Regions from separate parts of the Devosia sp. Z11_6 genome, predicted to be linked through region 1. Evidence: riboswitches for the same ligand, from Rfam matches in the RefSeq annotation. Region 1 holds a riboswitch; the other holds the start of a gene.
What was found. Region 1 has a riboswitch for cobalamin ahead of AC3YMN_RS06215 (ABC transporter substrate-binding protein). Riboswitches for the same ligand answer to the same signal wherever they lie in the genome.
Positions count from the first base shown of each region.

Region 2: it holds a riboswitch for cobalamin, as region 1 does, so the genes downstream of both, AC3YMN_RS15185 (CbtB domain-containing protein) here and AC3YMN_RS06215 (ABC transporter substrate-binding protein) in region 1, are expected to answer to the same signal.

Region 1 covers NZ_JBYUNQ010000002.1:195,955-199,350, forward strand. The annotation lists gene AC3YMN_RS06205 (sugar ABC transporter ATP-binding protein) at 1-28, opposite strand, end outside; gene AC3YMN_RS06210 (LacI family DNA-binding transcriptional regulator) at 281-1,306, shown strand; cobalamin riboswitch at 1,356-1,561, shown strand; gene AC3YMN_RS06215 (ABC transporter substrate-binding protein) at 1,714-2,712, shown strand; gene AC3YMN_RS06220 (FecCD family ABC transporter permease) at 2,721-3,396, shown strand, end outside.
Region 2 covers NZ_JBYUNQ010000005.1:121,175-124,570, forward strand. The annotation lists gene cobW (cobalamin biosynthesis protein CobW) at 1-466, opposite strand, end outside; gene AC3YMN_RS15180 (CbtA family protein) at 463-1,206, opposite strand; gene AC3YMN_RS15185 (CbtB domain-containing protein) at 1,231-1,413, opposite strand; cobalamin riboswitch at 1,451-1,668, opposite strand; gene AC3YMN_RS15190 (DUF2164 domain-containing protein) at 1,763-2,017, shown strand; gene AC3YMN_RS15195 (DMT family protein) at 2,017-2,379, shown strand; gene znuA (zinc ABC transporter substrate-binding protein ZnuA) at 2,380-3,390, opposite strand.

The DNA.
Region 1 (3,396 bases):
ACGCATTTGCGTCTTGCGCATCGATCATGCTGCCGCCCTCCCCCAAGCATGGCGCACTTGCTGTGCGGCTCTCTGCTTGAGTGCCGGTGTAAAGGTTTTCAGGATTGATGTAAAGGTTTACACAGGTGCATAACTGCTATGGGGGAGTGGTAGAGCGTGCCGCCTGGATCGGCCTCTGCTAAGGGGCACAGGCGCGCTGTTTGATCGCGCAAATGACACTTGTCTGGGCGTAAGCCGGTTGCAGCGCAACTGAGCGGCGCGGGGGGCGGAGCGGGGCCGAGTGCAGCAGCAAAAGCTGGCGACCATTGAAGATGTTGCGGCCATGGCCGGGGTGTCGATCGCCACCGTCAGCCGCGCCATCAACGAGCCTACCAAGGTCGCCGACGCCACCCGCCGCAAGGTCGCCGAAGCCGTTGCCCGCACCGGCTACACCACCAACGCCCTGGCGCGCTCGCTGCGCATGCGGCGCTCCAACATGATCCTGATCCTGGCCCCCGATGTGGGCGACCCCAATTTCTCCAACATCCTCGTGGGTCTCGAAACCGAAGCCAGCAAGCGCGGCTATGGGGTCCTGATCGGCAATACCCAGAACGATCCGAGCCGGGAAACCGATTATCTCCGGTTCATCAGCTCCAACCAGGCGGATGGATTGATCCTCTTTACCGGCCACCTGCCGTTCGGCTTCGGGCAGGATCGCGGCGAAACCCGCCTGCCCCCGACCGTCGCCGTCAACGAGCCGGTGACGGGGCAAAGCATTCCCTTTGTCGGGGTCGACAATGTCGAGGGCGCCCGCGTCGCCACCGAGCACCTGATTTCGCAGGGGCACCGGCGCATCGCCTTTATCGGCCATTCCAGCAGCCGGGAGATTAACCGCTTGCGCGAAGCGGGCTATCGCGCGGCCCTTGAAGGGGCCGGCATCCGCATCGATCCGCGGCTGATCCTCGATGGCGATGGCACGACGGAAAGCGGACGCGCCGCCGCCGAGCTGATGTTTGTGCGCGATGCGCTGCCCAGCGCGTTTTTCTGCGTCAATGATGCAACGGCCCTCGGGGTCATCATCGCGCTCAACACGCGCCGCTATGAACTGCCGCGGCAGTTTTCGGTGATGGGGTTCGACGATATTTCCTTTGCCAGCTTTGTCAGCCCGTCGCTGACGACGATGAAGCAGCCCCGGCACCGGATCGGGGAAGCGGCGATGGAATTGCTGCTGACGCTATTGGCCGACGAGCAGCCCAAATCCACCAATATCCTGTTGCGCGCGGAACTCGTGGTGCGCAGCTCGGTGGCGCGGCTGGCGAGCAATTGACTGCGACACTCCTCCGCCACTTCCCCCTTGCCCAGGCTTCGACGCGCCGCTAAGACGGCAGGGTCACGGTTCCGCCATCGAGCGCGGATGAAAAGGGAATACGGTGCGGATTACCCATCAGGGGTCAAAACCGAAGCTGCCCTCGCAACTGTAAGCGGCAAGTTCACCGTCCAAGCCACTGGTCATGCGACCGGGAAGGGGACGAGGAGCGCCAGAGCCGCGAGCCAGGAGACCTGCCGGGACAACGACCAGCAAACCGAACGAGGTGTTTCGGTGGGGTGCGGACCGGCTTCATGTTCGTCCGATCGTTGCCGTTGCGCCCTCTTCGGGGTAGCGGGAGCATGACCTCATTTTTCCCCTCGTGTCTGGCTGATCGTTTGGCTTGAACAGCATCACGAGAGGTTTCGATGCGTCTATTCTCCCTTCTGGCCAGCGGCATTTTTGTTGCCACGGCCAGCACGGCCTTGGCCCAACACGCAACCCAATACCCCCTGCAGCTCGAAAATTGCGGGGTCGAACTCACCTTTACCGAGGCACCGCAGCGGGCCGTCGGCATCGGGCAGAACAGCTCGGAAATCCTGCTGCTGCTCGGTCTGGCCGATCGCATGGTGGGCACCGCCACCTGGGTTTCGCCGGTGCTCGAAGAGGTTGCCGCCGACAACGCAAAAGTGCCGCGCCTGGCCGACAGCACCGCGAGCTATGAAGCAATCCTTGGCACCGAGCCCGATTTCATTGCCGCCCAGTTCGGGATGCGCGATGAAGCGGGTAACCGCGAGCAATATGCTGATCTCGGGATCCCGAGCTATATCTCGCCGACCACCTGCGCCATGAAGGATGCCAGCAATGGCGATGGCGTGCGCCTCGAACCCTGGACCAGCGAACTGCTCTACCAGGAGATCAGCGAATTGGCGGCGATCTTTGACGTCAATGAGCGGGGGGCCGAACTCGTGAGCGAGCTGCGCAGCCGCGAAGCGGCCGTGCGCGCGCAACTGGGGAAGCGTGCGGCGGGGCTTTCCATGGTGTTCTGGTTTTCGAGCCCTGAAATCGCCGGGGATGCCTGGGTGGCGGGCCGCAATGGCGCTTCGGCCTATATGATGGAGGTGCTGGGCGCCCGCAACATCGTCGACAGCGAAGAAGATTGGCCGCTGGTGAGCTGGGAAGCCATTGCCGCGGCCGACCCCACCGTCATCGTCGTGGGCACGATGGACCGGCGCAATCGGCCGGCCGATGACCCCGCCGTCAAAATGGAGTTTCTCCAAACCGACCCCATGGTCAGCCAGCTCAGCGCCGTGCAGGCGGGCCATCTGGTGCTGCTTGACGCGCAGGCGATGAACCCGACCCTGCGCACCATTGGCGGGCTCGAAACTCTGGCGGAGGCACTGCAGAGCCAGGGCTTGCTGCAATGAGCATGGCGATGACCCAGCGGCGCCGCGCGCGGCTGGGGGGATCGGTGATCGGCGGGGTAGCCTTGCTGCTGCCCCTTGCCGTGGCGCTCGGGGTGGGCATTGGCGAAATGCCCATTTCGCTCCACACCACGCTCCAGGCCATCACCAATCGCCTGGGCTGGACGCAGTTCGAGATCAGCCGCATCCAGGAAAGCGTGATCTGGGATTATCGGCTCAGCCGCTCGCTGGTGGCGGCCGCCTGCGGGGCGGGGCTGGCGCTGTGTGGCGCGATCCTGCAATCGCTGCTGCGCAATCCGCTGGCGGAACCCTATGTGCTGGGCGTTTCGGCGGGCGCTTCGACCGGGGCGGTTTGCGTCATCGTGCTCGGCATGGGCGCTGGTAGCGCCGCCATTCCCATTGGCGCCTTTGCCGGAGCGCTGGCGGCCTTCGCTTTTGTCATTCTCCTCGCGCGAGGCGCGGCGGGTAGCGCCGAGCGCACCATCCTGGCCGGGGTCTCCGCCTCGCAATTGTTCAATGCGCTGACCTCCTATGTCGTCAGCACTTCGGCCGATGCCGAACAGGCGCGCAGCGTCATGTTCTGGCTGCTGGGCAGTTTTGCCGGCGTGCGCTGGAGCGATGTGGGCCTTGCCGCGAGCGTGGTTGGCGCGGGGCTCATCGTCTGCCTGCGCTATGCCCGAGCGCTCG
Region 2 (3,396 bases), on a different contig from region 1:
GGCGGCGCTGCCGGTCGACGGCGGCTTCATCGGCGGCAAAGCGGCCCTCGGCAAGAGCGGCGGCATCGGCGACGGTCACGACGCCATCGACGGTCACCTGCGCCTTGATCTCGGGCCAGTTGAAGGCGCGGATCAGGGGCTGGGGCAGGGCGAGGCCCGAGGTTTCGATGACGATGTGATCGAATTTTTCAGGGCGATTCAGCAGTGCCTGCATGGTCGGGATGAACTCGTCGGCCACGGTGCAGCAGATGCAGCCATTGGACAGCTCGACCATGTCCTCTTCACGGCAGGTCTCGTCGCCGCAGCCGGCCAGGATGTCCTTGTCGACGCCGAGATCGCCGAATTCATTGATGATGAGGGCGATGCGCTTGCCCCTGGGGGCATGGGCGAGGAGGTGACGCACAAGGGTGGTCTTGCCCGCGCCCAGAAAGCCGGTGATGACGGTGGTAGGAATCTTGGTGGTCATGCGGGAGCTCCGATGGGGTGGGAAGCCTCGCGGCGGGCGAGGCGATCATTGGCGAGGCCAAAGACGACACCCAGCACCAGCCAGAACACGGCTGAAGTGCCGATGGTGGCGGCGGCAAAGGCGGTGGCGAGATGGGCGGGAACGGCGCTTGGCTCTTCGGGAGCCGCGGGGGCGCCCACGATGTGCGGCGCGAGGACGAGTGCGAGCGCCACGGCAATGGCCCAGCCCGCCCGGGTCTTGGCGAGGAGCAGGCAGGCGGCGCCGGTGGCAAGGGCCGTCGCGACCCACCAGAGCTGGCGGGCGCCCAGATCGGCGGCGGGGATGCCGGGCAGTTCGGGCGGCAGGCCAAAGGCGGGCGCGAGGGTGAAGCTGGCAAAGCCGGCCAGGCTCCACAGCAGAGCATTACCGGCCGTGTTGGGAATATTGGCGAGGAGGCCTACGGCGCCGATCACGAGGGCAAAGCCAGCGGCGGCGAGCAGATTGGCGAGCACGGTATAGAGGGTGCGCTCAAGACCATCCTGGGGCGCCCATTCGTCGGCGCCATGATCATGGGCCGGGGTGCCGGGGGCGTGGGTATGCTCGGCCGGAGTGGCCTCCTCACCATGGGAATGGCCACCCTCCCCTTCAAAGCTTTCGGCATGCAGGATCAGCGGGGTGACGCGGAAATGCTGGATCGTAGATGCCACAAGGGCAGCACAAAGGGCTGCGACCAGCGCAGCAAAAAACAGATTGCGGAACATTTTTGGTCGTCTCTCGTGCCCGCCCTAGTGGCAGGGAAAGCCCATGGCGTGGCGGGTGTCATGGGCGCCGTTGTGCAGGCGATAATCGCCGGCAAAGCCGGTGCCGACCAGGAGGGTCAGCCCAAGCAGGAGCGCGAGCGAGCCGGCGACAAGACGCTGGGACAACGAAAGAGACTGAAGGCCAGTCGAAACCGTGGTGGTATTCATGCGGCACCCTCCGTGCGCGGAACGAAAAAGAGCTTACAAGCTCGTTGCTGTGCCGGCAGGTCTCCTGGCTTGCGGTGAATAGAGCGCCTCCCGCCTTCCCGGCAGCTTGGCTGCCAGTGGCATAAGGAGAGGAGCGCACCGCTTACAGTTGCGGGGGCAGCCACGGTTTTGGCCCCTGATGGGTAATCCGCACCGTGTTCCCTTTTGATCCCCGCGCCACAACGGGCTTGGGGAACCGACACAGGCTGTGTTCTCGCATGGCGGGCCGGAGGGGTCAATCGCGGCGTGGCGCTTGCCGGACGGGCGATCGCGGCATTATCGTGCCGCCGATTCTGGAGCCCTGCCCGCAATGAAGCCGATCAAGTTCAGCCGCGACGAAACCAAGGCCATGGTGGCGGAGATCCAGGATTATTTCCGGCTGGAACTGGACCAGACCATCGGGCCGATGCCGGCCGAGATGCTGATGACCTTTTTCGCCGAAAAGATGGGCGCCTATTACTATAATCGCGGGCTGCATGACGCCCAGGAGCTGCTGCGCAAGAAGGTCGAGTCGATCAGCGATGCGCTGTATGCGCTCGAGCAGCCCACCAAGGGCGCGCGGTAATCGCGATGGGCTGGAACTTCGCCACGCTGGCGCCGATCGGGCTCTTGATCGCGTCCAACCTCTTCATGACCTTTGCCTGGTATGGGCACCTCAAATTCCCCGGCACGGCGCTGTGGGTGGTGGTGCTGGCCAGCTGGGGCATCGCGTTTTTCGAGTATTGGCTGGCGGTGCCCGCCAATCGCATCGGCTACGGGGTTTATAGCGGCGCCGAACTCAAGACCATTCAGGAGGTGATTTCCCTGTCGGTCTTTGTGCTGTTCAGCGCCACGTATCTGGGCGAGCAGTTCACCTGGAACCACGGGATCGGGTTCGGGCTCATTGCGCTCGGGGCATTCTTTATCTTCAAGGGGCCGCTGGGTTAGCTAGCCCAGGCAGTCCAGGAGCCCATTGGCGAGGCCGCGCAGCAGTTCGGGGTAAAGGTCGGGACCTTCGGTGAGGGCCCCGCCTTCGGGGTCGAGCACACCGGCTTTGGCCGTGCTGCCCTCGGTGATGGCGGCGATGATGGTCGGCTCGAAATTGGGTTCGGCAAAGACGCAGGTGGCCCCGAGTTCGGCCACGCGGGCGCGCAGGGCGTCGATCCGCTGGGCGCCGGGCATAACGTCGGGGGTGACGGTGACGGAGCCCGCGACGGTGAGGCCAAAGCGGTTCTCGAAATACTGGTAAGCGTCATGAAAGACGAGGAAGGGCTTGTCGGCAACGGGCGCGAGGGTCGCGGTCAGTTCGGCTTGCAGCGCGACGAGGTCGGCTTTTTCGCGCTCGGCATTGGCGGCGTAGGCCGTGGCGTTACCGGGATCAGCTTGGCTCAGCGCTGCGGCGATGGCATCGACCATGTGCATGGCGTTTTGCGGATCGAGCCAGAAATGCATGTCGCCGCCATGGTCGTGGTCGTGCCCTTCGTGGGCGTGCTCTTCGTGATCGTGCGCCTCGTGGTCGTGCTCTTCGTGATCATGGCCTTCGTGATCGTGACCCTCGTGGTCGTGCTCATGGTCATGACCCTCGCCCTCGTGGCTGTGGGCTTCGAACGTGCCGCCTTCGCGGACCGGCAGGAGGGTGATGCCAGGCGCCTGGCTCAGTTCCACCACTTCGGCTTCGCCTGAAAGCGTGGTCAGTGCATCGGCGAGGAACAGCTCCATGCCAGCGCCGGTCCAGAACACGAGATCGGCATCCTGCAGCGCGCCGGCATCGGACGGACGCAGGGCATAGGTGTGGGGGGAAGCGGCGCCCCGCACGATGAGGGTCGGCTCCCCTACCCCCTCCATTACTGCTGCAACGAGGGAGTGCACCGGCTTGATCGAGGCTACCACATTGGGCGCGGCCATGGCCGTGCTGCCCAGCAGCAGGCTCGAAACCAAGGCAAGGGGGAGCAGCTTCATCGGCGC